2 regions of the Cupriavidus sp. DF5525 genome follow, and region 2 is predicted to be linked to the other one. Evidence: riboswitches for the same ligand, from Rfam matches in the RefSeq annotation. Region 2 holds a riboswitch; the other holds the start of a gene.

Region 1 (8,423 bases), on a different replicon from region 2:
ATCGTCGATACGATGAAGGCGCTGGGCGTCGACAGCAGCCTGGAACACCGCAAGGAGCTGGCGCGCGAACTTCAATACAGCGGCGACATGAACGACTCAGCGGCGATGAACATCTGGTTGCACAAGCGCCTGATGCAGGAGCTGGCGGCGAATGGCGGCAAGCTGCCGAAGGAATTGTCCTGAGGCATGGCGCCGGCCCGGCCGCCCCTTGCGGCCGCCGGCGCCGGCGCGTCCGGGCGAACTCAGCCGGCGATGCCGGCCCAGCGCAGGTGCTTGTCCCAGTCCGCGTCGCTGATCACGCCTGACACGCCCTGCCGCTGCCCGTCCGCGCGATAGAAGTAGGTGCGCGGCATCTCCCCCATCCAGTCGGGATCGACCGCATAGCGCAGCCGTTCCTGTGGCTCGCTGCCGGACACCCATGCGTTGCGCGTGAGGTTGACCCGCCTGAGCAGCTGCTGCACCTGCGGCAGCGCCTCGGGATTGTCCATCGCCAGCGTGACGACGCGCAGGTCAGGATAGCGCGCGCGCAGCTTGCCGATGGCGTCGAAATTGCGCTTGCAATAGACGCAGTCGAGCGACCACACCAGCAGCACGAACGGATTGCCTTTCTGGCTGGCGGTGAGTTGTGCGGCGCTGGCGGATTCGAATACGGCCACGCGGCTGGTTGCCGCATCATCCTTCTTGCCGGCGGCATTGGCGACGGACCTGCCCATCAGGGCAAACGCTGCGGCAGCCAGCAGCTTGCGGCGGATCGGCTTCATGCGCCCTCCTTTGCCAGCGGGAACACCTGGAAGCCTTCGGCCTCGGTGCGCCACAACACGTAGGCGCGGCCTGCATGCTGCAGCACGTGTGGTTGATCGGAGTCGCGCTCGGTGCGGGCCACCTGCCGGGTCTGCCAGGTCTTGCCGCCGTCGTGCGACAGCATGGCGGACAGGCGCGTCTGCTGGCCGTCGAACGACTTCCAGGCGACCGCGATCTCGTTATTGTCGAGCGCGACAATATCGGCATGCTGCGCGCGCGGGTCTTCGAGCGGGCGCTGCGCCTGCAGCTTGCCGTCCTTCCAGCGGCCGACCGACACCGTGGGCTTGCCTTCGCGCATGTTGAACCAGACCATGTGCAGCGTGCCGTCCGGCGCCACCGACGCGCCCGGCCCCTGATGCGGGCAGGCGTCGATGCGCCAGTCGTCGAAGGTGGCGCGCTGCAGCGGCGTGGCGGTGCCGTCGGCGCCAAGCTGCGCGAGCGCGTGGTCGCGTGCGTTGGGCGGGAACACGTGGCGCCACAACGCCAGCATGTTGCCGTCGGGCGTGGGCGACATGGCAATGCGGCAGCATTCGCACGACTGGTCGGCGATCTTGTAGTCGCCCTGGAAGCTCTTGCCGTGGTCGGCCGATACCGCGTAGTAGATCGCGGCGCCGGCATACGGCTGCTTGCGCGCCTCGGCGGCGATGACGTCGCGCTTGTCGATCCAGCTGACGAAGATGCGGCCGGACTGGTCGACCGCGATGGCGTCGAAGCGGTGCGTGATCTCGTCGCGATTGGCATGTACCGTCAGCGGCGTGGCGAAGGACTTGCCACCGTCGGTGGAGCGCGCAAAGCGGATAAAGCCGGTCCAGGGCTTGGGCCGCGGCTGGGTCCAGGTGACGAAGATCTCGCCGTCGCGCCCGGTGGCCACCTTGGGCCGGCTGTCGTGGTCGGCGGCAACCGGCTCCGGCGTGCTGTTGATGTGCTGCGCGGGTCCGAAGCTGCGGCCGAAATCCGTCGACGAACGCACCGCGACATAGGGGCCGTCCTTGTAGGCGATCCACAGCTTGCCGTCCCGGTCGAACGCGGCGCCGGTGCCCAGTTCGCTCATCTTCGCGGCCTTGGCCTGGCCACCGTGGCCGCCGTGGTTGCCATGCGTTTGCGCGGTGCCCGCCAGCGCGGTGCAGGCCAGCAGCCCGGCAACGAGAAAGCGAAAGCCGGGGCGCATGCCTGTCATGGTTGTGGTCAGCCTGTTCAATTGCTTAGAAGGAGAGCTTGGCCTCGGCGTAGAACGTCCGCCCCGGATACGGGTGGTAGACGTAGTAGCGCTGGTCGGTCAGGTTGTCGATGCCAAGCCCGAGGCGCACGTTCTTGGCAGGCCGGTAAGTCACCTTGACATCGAAGGTCAGGAAGCTGCTGGTGCCGCCGAAGGTGTCAGGGTTGACGTCCGAATTGTCGAGCGTATTGTACTGCCGCCCGGAATAGGTCATGGCCAGCGTGCCGGCCCAGGCCGGCGTGATGCGATAGGTGCCGACCAGGTTGGCGCGCCACTTGGGGATCCGGTAGAAATACTTGCCCACCGAGGCCGGGTTGTTGGCGTTCTCCAGCGTCTTCGAATGGTTGTAGGCGCCGCTGGCCGACAGGTCGAAGCCGTTGATAAAGACATCGCGCGCGTCATACGCCAGCTCGATGCCGCGCGTGCGCACGCGGTCCACGTTCTGGAAGCTGGTGACGGTCGGGAACACGGTGGTGTTGGTCTGGCTCACCAGCGCGTCGCGGATATCGTCCTCATACACCGAGACGCGGAAATACGCCCGCTCCACCGTCCGCTCGAAGGTCAGGTCCTTGGAGAACGAGCGCTCGGGCCGCAGGTTGGGATCGTTGTTGATCAGCGAGGTGCCGGTGATGCGCCCCTGGAACAGCTCGCTGACAGTCGGGTAGCGATAGGCCTGGCCCAGCGACAGCCGGCCCAGCCAGTCCTGCCCGATCGCTTTCTCGAGCGCCAGCTTGGGCGACCAGTTGGATTCGCTGCGCACCGGGTAGCCGATATTCACGCCGGGTTGGCTGCGGCTGCCGTCATAGGCGCGCCAGTGCTCGTAGCGCACGCCGGGGATCAGCTTCCAGTCCGGGGCGAAGTACCAGGCATCCTGCGCATACAGCGCCTGGGTCTCGGTCTTGCCGGCAAAGGCATTGTTGAAGGCGGTGATGGTCGCCGCCTGCCAGTCCGAGGTGTTGTAGGTGGTATTGGTCAGCCGGTAGTTGTCGTAGTGGTAACCGAAGGTGACCCAGTGCCCGCCCTGCAGTTGCTGCGGACGGTAGTCGGCCTTCAGGTCCAGCGTGCGCCAGCCGGTGCCGTCGCCATAGGTAACGGTGCCCGGACCGTTGCCAGCCGTGCTGGCGGTGCGGCTCACGTCCTTGCTGACATCGAACAGCGACGCCACGCCGGAGAAGTTCCAGCCGGTCTCGTTGCGCGTGCGCAGCGACAGGCCGTAGAGCCAGCGCGCGTCCTCGCCGTTGCTCGGGGCAAAGGCGTTGGCGGGAATCACATAGCGAAAGCCTCCGATATTCACCGGGCCGCTGGAGACGACGTTGCCGTTGGCATCGCGCAGGTAGCTGCCGGTGGCGCTGGAGCGGTCCTGTTGCCAGTACGCGGCGGTGAACTGCGCTTGCAGCGTATTGGTGATGTCATAGCCCAGCTTGACCTTGAGCTGGTCCTGCACCGTGTGCGTGACGCCCTCGCTGTTGACGCCCATCACCACGCGGTCGGCGCCGGTCTGGTCCTTGTCGAAGAAGGCGCCGGTGACCGGCTTGTCGGCGGAAGTGGCGCGCGCGGACGAACGCGCCGCGGTGTAGAAGCTCAGCGGCTGGCTCTTGCTGTCCTGCCGGTCCACGCTGACCAGCCAGGAGAACGGGCCGACGCGGTCGCCCACGTAGGCGTTGGCATGCACGCCGTTGAAGTTGTCATGCGTGCCGTACAGGCCGAAGCGCTGCGTGAACAGCTGCACGCTGGCATCGCCCTCGAACTTCTCCGGGGTGCGCGTCGAGATCAGCACCGTCGCGCCCAGCGAATTGCCCGGGTACAGCGCGGAATACGGGCCGTACAGCACGTCCACGCGCTCGATCTCGGCGGCATTGACCAGCGACCAGCGCGGCGGAAATGTGAAATCCGAGCCCAGCAGGTTGGACAGCAGCAGGCCGTCCGCATAGACTAGCCCCCGCGCCGACTGGCGCGAGCTGGTGCTGCGCACCGAGATGATCGAATTCATATCGCCGATAAAGCGCTTGCGCACGGCGAGATTGGGCGCGTACTTGAGCGCGTCCTCGGTGTTCACCACATTGAAGTCCGCCATGCGCTTGCTGCTGATGCCATAGGCCGGCGACGGCGTATTGGGCGGCGTGGCGGGAGTTTCACTACGCTCGGTCTTGGCCGAGACCACCACCTCCTGCAGTGGCTCAGGCGCGGCAACCTGGGCGCCCGCCATGCCGGGGCCCATCAGCGCGGCCGATGCGGCCAGCGCAATCCGATTTCTCTTCACTGGAAAACCTTGTTCTCGTCTTTTTTGGCTCGCCTGCCCTGCGCGCGCTGTGTGTCCGGCGCTTCCTCCCGAGAGCGAGCGCTGACATTTTAGGTGGCAAGCAGGTCCCGGCCGGTGCGACATAGCGACGCGGGCGACGCCGGAGCCGCGGTGAAAGTGCTCGCCTCGTCCCACGGCGAACGGTGGATTGCCGCATCGCGCCACTCGCGTAAACCCGCATATCCAAGGCCGTGCCTTGTCTCTACATTGCCCGGATTGGCGTCAAGCCAGTGTGATGCTGGGAGAGACTGTTCCGGCGGCAACCGCCGCGGGACAGCGCCGAAGGAGCAACCGCCCCGGAAACTCTCAGGCAAAAGGACCGGTATCACTAGCAGTGCACTCTGAAGAATGTCCGGCGTCATCGTCCGCCGGCATACCGAAGGAGCAAGCGCGCATCGCCCCGGCGAGGCGTCGTGAATCTCTCAGGTCCAGAACAGAGGGGGCGTCCGCTACGCATATTGCGTATGGACTCCCACCATCGACGTTCCTGGAGCCTGCAGCTCATGAAGACAATCGCCGTCATCGGCGGTGGCATCACCGGTGTCACCACAGCCTACGCGCTCGCCCGGCGCGGATTCTCCGTCACGCTGTTCGAACGGCATCGCTATGCCGCCATGGAGACCTCGTTCGCCAATGGCGGACAGCTGTCCGCCTCCAATGCCGAGGTCTGGACCCACTGGTCGACCATCGTCAAGGGGCTCAAATGGATGCTCAGGAGCGACGCCCCGCTGCTGGTCAATCCCAGCCCGAGCTGGCACAAGCTCACGTGGTTTGCCGAGTTCATCGCGTCGATCCCCCACTACCGCAGCAATACTGCCGAGACCGCGCGCCTGGCCATCGCGGCCCGCGAGCACCTGTTCGCCTGGGCGGCGCAGGAGGGCATCGATTTCGACCTGAAGAAAGAGGGCATCCTCCATATCTACCGCGACAAGGCCGGCTTCGAGCATGCCGGCCGCGTCTCCGCGCTGCTGGCGCAGGGCGGGCTGGAGCGGCGCGCCGTGACGCCGCAGGAGATGCGGGCGATCGAGCCGACGCTGGTGGGCTCCTACTACGGCGGGTATTTCACCGAGAGCGACTCGACCGGCGATATCCACAAGTTCACCAGCGGCCTGGCCGCGGCCATCGACCGGCTCGGCGTGCGCTGCCTCTACGGGCAGGACGTCAGCGCCGTCAAGACCGACGGCAGGCGCGCCAGCGTGACCGTGCAGCAAGGCACCGATACGTCCACGTCGACCTTCGACGGCGCCATGATCTGCGCCGGCACCGCCAGCCGCGCGCTGGCGGCCGGCCTGGGGGACCGTGTCAACATCTACCCGGTCAAAGGCTATTCGATCACGGTCAACCTGGCCGACGAGGCCAGCCGCGCCGCGGCGCCGACCGTCAGCCTGCTCGACGATGCAACCAAGCTGGTCACCAGCCGCCTGGGCGACGACCGCTTCCGCGTGGCCGGCACCGCGGAGTTCAACGGCTACAACCGCGACATCCGCGCCGATCGCATCCGGCCGCTGGTGGAGTGGGTGCAGCAGTGCTTCCCGGGTGTCAGCACGCGCAGCGTGGTGCCCTGGGCCGGATTGCGGCCGATGATGCCGGACATGCTGCCGCGCGTAGGCCGAGGGAAAGCGCCGTGCGTCTTCTACAACACGGGGCATGGGCACCTGGGCTGGACGTTGTCCGCGGTGACGGCGGATATGGTGGCTGGGGTGGTTGAGCAACACCTCGGCGCAAAGACGGCGGTCGCGCCGGCTGCGGCGCTGGCATTGGCCAAGGCCTGAGCTCGCGGGTGTTTTCTCCCCTCTCCCGCAAGCGGGAGAGGGGAAAACCGGGCCTCATCCAGGACTTCGCCCCAGACTGCCGACGATGCCCCTGCGGAACGTCAGCACGCAGACGATGAAGATAATGCCGGTCACCGTCGACACCGATTCCCCGAGCCCGTTGAACCAGTCGATGCCCGTCGCGGCCGCCAGGTAGCTGCCCAGTTCGCCGAGCTTGTTCTCCAGCGCGACCACGACAAAGGCGCCGACGATCGGCCCGGACAGCGTGCCGAGGCCGCCCAGCAAGGTCATCAGGATGACCATCCCGGACATCGACCAGTGCACATCGGTCAGCGTCTCGAAGCCCAGCACCAGCGCCTTGATCGAGCCGGCCAGCCCCGACAGCGCCGCCGACAGCACGAAGGCGGTCACCTTGAAGCGGTCGACGTCATAGCCCAGCGAGATCGCGCGCGGCTCGTTCTCCTTGATCGCCTTCAGGATCTGCCCGAACGGCGAATGCACCGTGCGCACGATCAGCGCAAAGGCCGCGACGATGATCGCCAGCGCCACGTAGTACAGCGTCAGGTCACTAGACAGCGACAGCACGCCGAACAGCTTGCCGCGTGGGATGCCCTGCAGGCCGTCCTCGCCGCCGGTGAACGGCGCCTGCAGGCAGATGAAGAACAGCATCTGCGCCAGTGCCAGCGTGATCATCGAGAAGTAGATGCCCTGCCGGCGGATCGCCAGCGAGCCCACCACGTAGCCGATCAGAGCGCCGGTGGCCGTGCCCAGGATCAGGCCGATCTCCGGCGTCACGCCCCAGGCCTTCATCGCATGGCCGGCCGCGTAGCCGGCGCCGCCAAAAAAGGCCGCATGGCCGAACGACAGCAGCCCGGTGTAGCCGATCAGCAGGTTGAAGGCGCATGCAAACAGCGCGAAGCACAGCACCTTGAGCACGAACACCGGATAGGCCCCTGCCAGCGGCGCCGCCAGCAGGCACGCCAGCAGCGCCACGTACAGTGCCCGCCGTGGCAGGCGGCGTACCGCCTGCGGTGGCTGCATTCCCAGTGCAGCGATAGATTGCCCGTTCATCATTTCTCCTTTCCGAACAGCCCTGCCGGGCGCAACAGCAGCACGATCACCATGGTCACGAACACCACGGTCGACGATGCTTCCGGATAAAACACCTTGGTCAGCCCTTCGATCACGCCCAGACCCAGGCCGGTCAGGATCGCGCCCAGGATCGAGCCCATGCCGCCGATCACCACCACCGCGAACACGATGATGATCAGGTTCTGCCCCATCAGCGGCGACACCTGCATGACCGGCGCGGCCAGCACGCCGGCAAACGCCGCCAGTGCCACGCCGAAGCCGTAGGTCAGCGTGACCATCAGCGGCACGTTGACGCCGAAGGCCTCCACCACCTTGGCGTTCTCGGTGCCCGCGCGCAGGTAGGCGCCCAGCCGGGTCTTCTCGATCACGTACCAGGTCCACATGCAGACCGCCAGCGAAGCCACGACTACCCACGCGCGGTAGTTGGGCAAGCGCATGAAGCCGAGGTCGGCGGCGCCTTGCAGCGCTTCGGGCGGCGAATAGGGCAGCCCGGACACGCCATAGACCGAGCGGAAGATGCCCTCGATCACCAGCGTGATGCCGAGCGTCAGCAGCAGGCCGTAGATATGGTCCAGCTTGTAGATCCAGCGCAGCATGGTCTTCTCGATCGCCACGCCCAGTGCTGCGACCACCAGCGGCGACAGCAGCAGCATCGCCCAGTAGCTGAGCCCGGCATAGGTCATGCCGGCCCACGCCAGCACCGCGCCGAGCATGAAGAGCGCACCGTGCGCAAAGTTGATGACGTTCAGCAGGCCGAAGATGACCGCCAGGCCCAGGCTCAGCATGGCGTAGAAAGCACCATTGACGAGCCCCAGCAGCAGCTGCGACAGCAGCGCCGGAAACGGGATTTCAAACAGAGTCATAGGGGCTCCTCATACGCCCAGCAGTTCATGCAGCACCGGCATCCTGGCCTGCAGCTCACTGGCCGCGAAGCGCTCGACGATGCTGCCGTGCTCCATCACGTAGAAGCGGTCGGCCAGCGGCGCGGCGAAGCGGAAGTTCTGCTCCACTATCACCACCGTGTACCCCTTCTGCTTGAGCATCAGGATCATGCGCGCGAGCGCCTGCACGATCACCGGTGCCAACCCTTCCGAGATTTCATCGAGCAGCAGCAGGTTGGCACCCGTGCGCAGGATGCGCCCGACCGCCAGCATCTGCTGCTCGCCGCCGGAAAGACGCGTGCCCTGGCTCTGGCGCCGCTCCTTCAGGTTCGGGAACATCTCGTAGATATCCGCCTCGCTCA
Region 2 (8,423 bases):
GCTCGGTCAGGCTGCGGAACAGCTCCGGCGCGCGCCGCTTGACCTTGAACGGGCCCGGCAGTTCGCCGTCGGTGCGGCAGCCGCGCGCCACGCAGGCCTGCATCACGTCCCAGATATGCAGCAGGCCGCTGGTGACCTCTTGCTCGCTGCGCCACGTCAGCTCGTTCTCCATCATGAGCCGCGCAATGCTCTTGCCGCTGGCCTTGGCCATCTCGAGCATGTCCTTGCCGCTGCGGAACGGGTGCGGCAATTGCTGCGCGGCGTTGAGTACCTGCGTATTGGGTGCGCCCGCGGTAACCACGAAGCCGCCGCCGACCGACAGGTAGCGCGCCTCGCGCAGCGAAGCGCCGCTGGCATCGAAGGCATGGAACTTCATGCCGTTGGGATGCTCGGCCATGGCCTCGCGCCGGTAGAAAGCGATGTGTTCCTTCTCGACGAAGGGCACGATGTGCTTGCCCAGCAAGGACAGCTCCCGGCTGGCGCGCAGCGCGGCCACCCGCGTGTCGATGGAATCGGGATCGATGGTGTCGGGGGCCTCGCCCATCAGGCCGAGGATCACGCCCTTGTCGGTGCCGTGGCCCTTGCCGGTGGCGCCCAGCGAACCGTACAGCTCTGCGCGCACGCTCGCCACCTGCGGCAACAGGCCGTCGCGCTCCAGTCCCTGCGCGAACATCAGGGCCGCGCGCATCGGGCCCACGGTATGCGAGCTCGACGGGCCGATGCCCACCTTGAACAGATCGAAAACGCTGACTGCCACGGAATGTCTCCAGGATGGCCCGTGAAGGGCACTTGTGCGTGCTGTAAGGTCAGACCGGCTCGTCCATGCCGGGATGGGTCCAGATCGTAGGCCTGCCTGTGGCCGTGGTACTGGTGGCGGGGGCCTCGCCCTGCTGCGCTCGCTCGCGCATCTTGACCGAGACCGTGCCGTCGGTTTCCAGGATCGCGAAATGCACCTGCCCGACGCTGTCGCAGCCGGCATGGCGCAGCGCCTTGTTCAGGTCATCGAAGCTGATGTGCTCGCGCTGCATCACGTCGCGGTAGACCTTGCCGTCGTGCACCAGCACCTGCGGGCGCCCCTCGACCAGGAGCTCCAGCTTGCGGAAACGCCACGTCAGGAAGCCGATCATCGCGTTGGCGCCGACCAGCGTCACCGCCAGGATCAGCCCGGCGCTGACCGAGTTGTCGCCGGCGTTCATCGCGTTCTGCACCGCGTTGGAAATGACCAGCAGCAGCACCAGGTCGAACGGTGTCAACTGCCCGATCTGGCGCTTGCCCGACAGGCGCAGCAACCCCAGCACCGCGCCGTAGACGATCAGCCCGCGCAGCACGAATTCCCACCAGGGGGCACTCAGGTTCCACATGCAGCCTCCGCTCAGGACGGCCACCGCACGGCGCGGTGCCCTACATATCGAGCATAGTGCTTTGGCGGGCGCCCGGTGCCGCGGCGGCCCGCCGGACCTGCATGTCAGTCGACCACGTAGTCGCTCACCGGCACGCAGGCGCAGAACAGGTTGCGGTCACCGTACACGTTGTCGGCACGGCCAACCGGCGGCCAGTACTTCTGCGTGCGCAGCGATGCCACCGGGTACGCGGCTTCTTCGCGCGTGTACTTGTGGGTCCACTCGTCGGCGGTCACGACCGCAGCGGTGTGCGGCGCGTGCTTGAGCGGGTTGTCGTCGCGGTCGAAGGTGCCGTCGGCAACGCGGCCGATTTCCTGGCGGATCGCGATCATCGCGTCGATAAAGCGGTCCAGCTCATGCAGCGCTTCGCTCTCGGTCGGCTCGATCATCAGCGTGCCCGGCACCGGGAAGCTCATGGTCGGGGCGTGGAAGCCGTAGTCCATCAGGCGCTTGGCCACGTCTTCATTGCTGATGCCGGTGTCCTTCTGCAGCGGGCGCAGGTCCAGGATGCACTCGTGCGCGACCAGGTCGTGCTGGCCGGTGTACAGCACCGGATAGTACGGCGCCAGGCGCTTGGCGACATAGTTGGCAGCCAGGATCGCGTTCTCGGTGGCGGCGGTGAGGCCGGCCGAACCCATCATCGCGATATACATCCACGAGATCGGCAGGATGCTGGCCGAGCCGAACGGCGCCGCCGACACGCCGCCGATGCCGCGGTCGTCGCGGCGATAGCCGACGCTGTCCTGGTTGGGCAGGAAGTCCGCCAGGTGCGCGCCGACCGCGACCGGGCCCACGCCCGGGCCGCCGCCGCCGTGCGGGATGCAGAAGGTCTTGTGCAGGTTCAGGTGCGAGACGTCGCCGCCGAACTGGCCCGGCGCGGCGGTGCCGACCATCGCGTTCATGTTGGCGCCGTCGACATAGACCTGGCCACCGTGCTGGTGCACGATCTCGCAGATCTGCTGCACGCCCTGCTCGAACACGCCGTGCGTGGACGGGTAGGTGATCATGATGGCCGCCAGGTTCTTGCTGTGCTGCTCGGCCTTCTTCGCCAGGTCGTCCAGGTCGACGTTGCCGTCCTCGTCGCAGGCCACCACGACCACCTTCATGCCGGCCATCTGCGCCGACGCCGGGTTGGTGCCGTGCGCCGACGACGGGATCAGGCAGATGTCGCGATGGCTCTCGCCGCGGCTGGCGTGGTAGGCGTGGATGATCAGCAGGCCCGCGTATTCGCCCTGCGAGCCCGCGTTGGGCTGCAGGCTCACCGCGGCGTAGCCGGTGGCGGCGCACAGCATGGCTTCGAGCTGGTCGATCATCTCGCGGTAGCCCACGGTCTGGTCCAGCGGCGCGAACGGGTGGATCTGGCTGAACTCAGGCCACGTCACCGGGATCATCTCGCTGGTGGCGTTCAGCTTCATCGTGCACGAGCCCAGCGGGATCATAGTGCGGTCCAGCGCCAGGTCCTTGTCTGCCAGCATGCGCAGGTAGCGCAGCATCTCGTGCTCGGCGTGGTGCGTGTTGAAGACCGGGTGCGTCAGGTATTCGGTGGTGCGTGCCAGCGCTGCGGGGAACGCGTCCTGCGTGGCGGCTTCGAGCTTGTCGAAGTCCAGGCCCGTGGGCAGCGGCTTGCCTTGCGTGAAGACTTCCCACAGCGCGACCACGTCGGCGCGGGTGGCAGTCTCGTCCAGCGAGACGCCGACGCGCGTGGCGCTGACATGGCGCAGGTTGAGGCCGCGCGCGGTGGCGGCGGCGTGGATGGCCTCGGTATTGAAGCCGGTTTCCAGTGTCAGCGTGTCGAAGAAGGTGGCGTTGGTGCGCGCGAAGCCGAGCTTTTCCAGACCGGCGGCCAGCGTCGCGGTCAGGCGATGCACGCGCTGGGCGATGCGCTTCAGGCCCTGCGGGCCGTGGTAGACGGCGTACATCGATGCCATCACGGCCAGCAGCACCTGCGCGGTACAGATGTTGGAGGTAGCCTTCTCGCGGCGGATATGCTGCTCGCGCGTCTGCAGCGCCAGGCGGTAGGCCTTGTTGCCCTGCGCGTCGATGGTCACGCCGACCAGGCGGCCCGGCATCGAGCGCTTGAACGCATCCTTCACCGCCATATAGCCGGCGTGCGGGCCGCCGAAGCCCAGCGGCACGCCAAAGCGCTGCGAGTTGCCCACGGCCACGTCGGCACCCCATTCGCCCGGCGCGACCACCAGCGTCAGCGCCAGCAGGTCGGCGGCGGCCACCACCAGGCCGCCGGCAGCGTGCACGGCGTCAGCGATGGCACGATAGTCGTTGACGTCGCCGTTCACGCCCGGGTATTGCAGCAGCACGCCGAAGGCGCCGGCCGCGGCGGCGTCGGCAGCGGGGCCGACCTTGACTTCGATGCCCAGCGGCAGCGCGCGCGTGCGTACCACTTCCAGCGTCTGCGGCAGCACGTCGTCCGCGACGAAGAAGATGTTCGAATCGTGCTTGTTCACGCGCTGCAGCAGCGTCATCGCCTCGGCGGCGGCGGTGCTTTCATCCAGCATCGACGCATTGGCGATATCCAGCCCGGTCAGGTCGGTGACCATCTGCTGGAAGTTCAGCATCGCTTCCAGGCGGCCCTGCGAGATTTCCGGCTGGTAGGGCGTGTAGGCGGTGTACCAGGCCGGGTTCTCGAAGATATTGCGCAGGATGACCGCCGGCGTGACCGTGTTGTAGTAGCCCTGGCCGATAAAGCTCTTCAGTACCTTGTTCTTGCGCGCGAGGCCGCGCAGCTTCTCGAGCGCCGCTTCTTCGCTGAGCGGCTCGGTGAACTCGCCCATCGGCATGCCGTCGCGGCGGCGGATGGCGGCGGGGATGACGGCGTCGATCAGCGCGGCGCGGCTGTCATAGCCGAGCACCTTCAGCATGTGCTGCTGTTCGGGGGTATCGGGGCCGATATGGCGGGCGGCGAAGGCGTCGCGCGCCTCCAGTTCGGCCAGCGTGGGCCGGTTACCTTGGGCGGCGTTCATGGGAAGCGGGGCGTTCATTGGCAAGAACCTCGTGGGGGGCGCGTCGGCAGGTGGTCAGCCCGCCGGCGCGCGTCTGTCTGCAGTGGCCGGTCCGCGCGGGACCGGCGTGGCCGGCGTCAGGCGCCGACGCTGGCCTTGTACGCGTCGGCCGACATCAGGCCATTGACGTCGTCGGCGTTGGCCGGCTTGAGCTTGAACAGCCAGGCGTCGAAGGCATCGGCATTGACGCTTTCCGGCGCGGCCGTGGCGGCCTCGTTGACGGCGATCACTTCGCCGGCCACCGGAGCGTAGATGTCGGAAGCGGCCTTCACCGATTCCACCACTGCCAGCGCATCGCCGGCACCGACCGACTTGCCCACTTCGGGCAGTTCCAGGAAGACGATGTCGCCCAGCGCGTCCTGCGCGTGGTCGGTGATGCCGATGGTGAGCGTGCCGTCGGCTTCGACGCGTACCCACTCATGCGACTCGGTGTACTTGAGGTCAGCGGGGAAATTCATGGAGGTTCTCCGGATACAGATCTGTTTCTTGTTGGGTGATGCCTGCCCGGCGAAGCTGCCGGCAGGCGAGGGCGACCGTTGGGTGAGCGGGTTTTCCCCTTAGCTCACGAGTGCCTTGCCATTGCGCACAAACGGCAGTTTAACCACAGTCGCACTGAGTTTGCGGTCGCGGATCTCTACCTGCACCGTGTCGCCGACATTGACGCCCTGCGGCAGGCGCGCAAAGGCGATCGACTGCGACAGCGACGGGCTGAAGGTGCCGCTGGTGATCTCGCCGTCACCGGCCGCGGTGATCACCTTCTGGTGCGAGCGCAGCACGCCGCCCTTGTCACGCAGGATCAGGCCGAGGAATTGCTGGCGCGAACCAGCCGCGGCCAGTGCCGCCTTGCCGGTGAAGTCGCGTTCGCTCTGCAGGTCGACGGTCCAGGCCAGGCCCGCGTCCAGCGGCGAGGTGTTGATATCCATGTCCTGGCCGTACAGGTTCATGCCGGCTTCCAGGCGCAGCGTGTCGCGCGCGCCCAGGCCGGCCGGGCGCACGCCCGCGGCGTTCAGCTTTTCCCACACGGCGGCGACGCTCGCGGCGGGCACCACCAGTTCGAAGCCGTCTTCGCCGGTGTAGCCGGTGCGGGCGGCCATGATTTCGCCGATGGCCGGGTCCTGGACCACGACGGCGTTGAAGGGCTTGAGGGCGTCGGAGGGCTGGGTCGACGGGAACGTGCTCCACACCTTGGCGCGGGCGTTCGGGCCCTGCACGGCGACGATGGCCAGCGGCTGCACGCCCTCGGGGGCGACGTCTTCACGGCGCGGGGTGATGGTCACGCCGCTGCCGGTGGCGGCATTACGCGAGCGGATCCAGTCGATATCGCCCAGCGCGGTGCTGGCATTGACCACCAGGCGGAAGCGGTCCTCGGCAAAGAAGTAGACGATCAGGTCGTCGATCACGCCGCCTTTCTCGTCCAGCATGCAGGAGTAGAGCGCCTTGCCCGGCGTCTGCAGCTTGTCGACATTGTTGGCCAGCAGGCCGCGCAGGAAGGCGCGGCTATTGGCGCCGCTGAGGTCCACCACGCACATGTGCGACACGTCGAACATGCCGGCATCGCTGCGCACGGCGTTGTGTTCTTCGATCTGGGAGCCGTAGTTGACCGGCATGTCCCAGCCGCCGAAGTCGACCATGCGGGCGCCGAGGGCGCGGTGGATGGCGTTGAGGGGCGTGGCCTGGAGCGTCATGGAATCCTCGGGGGCAGTCTCGGGTTGCGAAAACGAAAAAAGGGTCATCCGCCGCAACGCTCGCCGCGCCAACAATATGGCGTAGCAATCCGCTGCGGCGGATGACCCCTCTGTCCTCGATACCTGAGAGATTACAAGGCGGATCCGTAGACCCCATCCTCGTGCGCCCCTTCGGTGGGCACGCTCGCCATGAATGGCGGGTGCCGCTCTCCAGAGTGCGGCATGCATTGTGTGCATGTTGCATGCCGATCCGATCGGTCCGTGGTGCCTGAGAGTTTTCGGGTGATACCCCTTCGGCGGCGCAGAGATGCGCGCTCTCCCGGTCGGATGCGCGCAATGTACGGGAGGCCCCGGCCTTTGTCAAACGCGGGCCGGAAGCCGCCCGGCGGCTGTACCCGTTCCTGCGCCCCGCCGCCAGGGGCGGCGAATTTACTTCTTCTTGTCGTCGGTGACGACGTTACCGATCACGCCGCCCACGGCCGCGCCACCCAGCGTACCCAGTGCACTGCCTTCGGTGAGGATGGCGCCGCCCACGGCACCCGCGCCCGCGCCGATGGCGGTGTTGCGTTGCTTCGGGGTCATGTCTGCGCAACCGGCAAAGGCCGCGACCGTTGCGCCGATCAGGGTCACCTTGGTCAAAGTTTGCAGGGTTTTCATTATTGGCTCCGTGTGATGATTAATGCATGTCCGAACGGCCGCGCAGGCTGGGGGACACATTAGTTAGATCGGCGCCCTATGCGATCGGCTCCGGCCTTTACGAAGTGTTACGCCAGTGACACAAGAGGAGCTGTCAATGCGATTTTCGCTGACTGACCGGGGGCGGCCAGCGTGTTAACATCAGCAGCTTTGCCGCCGCTACCTTTCGCGGGAGCTGGCGCGTCCCGCCTCTCTTGCCGATTCCCCTTCCGTCTCCAACCGCGCCCCTCGCATGACCCACGGCCTGAACCCCGCCCAATCCGAAGCCGTCCGCTACCTGGACGGGCCCTGCCTGGTGCTGGCCGGGGCAGGCTCGGGCAAGACCCGCGTGATCACGCAGAAGATCGCGCACCTGATCGAGGACAAGGGCTTCGAGCCGCGCCATATCGCCGCCGTCACCTTTACCAACAAGGCGGCCAAGGAGATGCAGGAGCGCATCGGCAAGCTGATGGAAGGCAAGACCACGCGCGAGGGCAAGCGCATTCCTCTGAAGCAGCTGACGGTCTGTACCTTCCACTCGCTCGGCGTGCAGATCCTGCGCATGGAGGCCGAGCATGTGGGCCTGAAGCCGCAGTTCTCGATCATGGATTCGGACGACTGCTTCGGCCTGATCCAGGAGCAGCTCGGCACCACCGACAAGAAGCTGATCCGCGGCGTGCAAAGCACGATCTCGCTGTGGAAGAACGGCATGGTCGACCCCGAGGCCGCGATCGCGCAGGCGGCCAATGCCGACGAGCACCAGGCCGCGCTGGTCTACCGCAACTACGTAGCCACGCTGCACGCCTACCAGGCGGTGGACTTCGACGACCTGATCCGCTTGCCCGCCGAACTGTTCGCGCGCAATGAAACGGTACAGCTCAAGTGGCAGAACCGCCTGCGCTACTTCCTGGTCGACGAATACCAGGACACCAACGCGTGCCAGTACCAGCTGCTCAAGCTGCTGGCGGGCGGCTCGCACCTGCGCGCACCGGCCTTTACCGCGGTGGGCGACGACGACCAGGCCATCTACGGCTGGCGCGGCGCCACGCTGGACAACCTGCGCCTGCTGCAGACCGATTTCCCGGCCCTGAAGGTGGTCAAGCTGGAGCAGAACTACCGCTCCACCGTGCGCATCCTGGAAGCGGCCAACGCGGTCATTGCCAACAATCCCAAGCTGTTCGACAAGAAGCTGTGGAGCGAGCACGGCATGGGCGATCCCATCGCCATTCACCCGATGAACGACGAGGAGCACGAGGCCGAGTCGGTGGTGTTCCGCCTGTCCGCGCACAAGTTCGAGCGCCGCGCGCAGTTCCGCGACTACGCCATCCTCTATCGCGGCAACCACCAGGCGCGGCTCTTCGAGCAGATCCTGCGCCGCGAGCGCATTCCCTACGTGCTGTCGGGCGGCCAGAGCTTCTTCGACAAGGCCGAGATCAAGGACATCTGCGCCTACCTGCGCCTGATCTCCAATCCGGACGACGATCCCGCCTTTATCCGTGCCATCACCACGCCGCGGCGCGGGGTGGGCACTACCACGCTGGAAGTGCTGGGCACCTTTGCCGGGCAGGCCAAGGTGTCGCTGTTCGAGGCCGCGATGATGGGCGGCATCGAAGGCAAGCTGCAGCCGCGCCAGCTGGAACCGCTGC

What was found. A riboswitch is a leader RNA that binds a small molecule or an ion and turns the genes downstream of it on or off. The one in region 2 is predicted to bind glycine.
Region 1: linked by a shared signal. The riboswitch ahead of ABNX08_RS33810 (D-amino acid dehydrogenase) and the one ahead of gcvT (glycine cleavage system aminomethyltransferase GcvT) in region 2 are both predicted to bind glycine.

What each region holds. Positions count from the first base shown of each region.
Region 1 is NZ_CP168266.1:2,752,585-2,761,007, reverse strand. It holds gene ABNX08_RS33830 (DUF3597 domain-containing protein) at 1-183, shown strand, start outside; gene ABNX08_RS33825 (hypothetical protein) at 243-761, opposite strand; gene ABNX08_RS33820 (sialidase family protein) at 758-1,978, opposite strand; gene ABNX08_RS33815 (TonB-dependent receptor) at 2,004-4,277, opposite strand; glycine riboswitch at 4,546-4,648, shown strand; gene ABNX08_RS33810 (D-amino acid dehydrogenase) at 4,730-6,088, shown strand; gene ABNX08_RS33805 (branched-chain amino acid ABC transporter permease) at 6,143-7,129, opposite strand; gene ABNX08_RS33800 (branched-chain amino acid ABC transporter permease) at 7,159-8,043, opposite strand; gene ABNX08_RS33795 (ABC transporter ATP-binding protein) at 8,053-8,423, opposite strand, start outside.
Region 2 is NZ_CP168265.1:4,366,132-4,374,554, reverse strand. It holds gene ABNX08_RS20505 (L-serine ammonia-lyase) at 1-757, opposite strand, end outside; gene ABNX08_RS20500 (DUF421 domain-containing protein) at 807-1,361, opposite strand; gene gcvP (aminomethyl-transferring glycine dehydrogenase) at 1,466-4,396, opposite strand; gene gcvH (glycine cleavage system protein GcvH) at 4,495-4,875, opposite strand; gene gcvT (glycine cleavage system aminomethyltransferase GcvT) at 4,975-6,102, opposite strand; glycine riboswitch at 6,203-6,326, opposite strand; glycine riboswitch at 6,348-6,434, opposite strand; gene ABNX08_RS20480 (glycine zipper 2TM domain-containing protein) at 6,532-6,759, opposite strand; gene ABNX08_RS20475 (UvrD-helicase domain-containing protein) at 7,031-8,423, shown strand, end outside.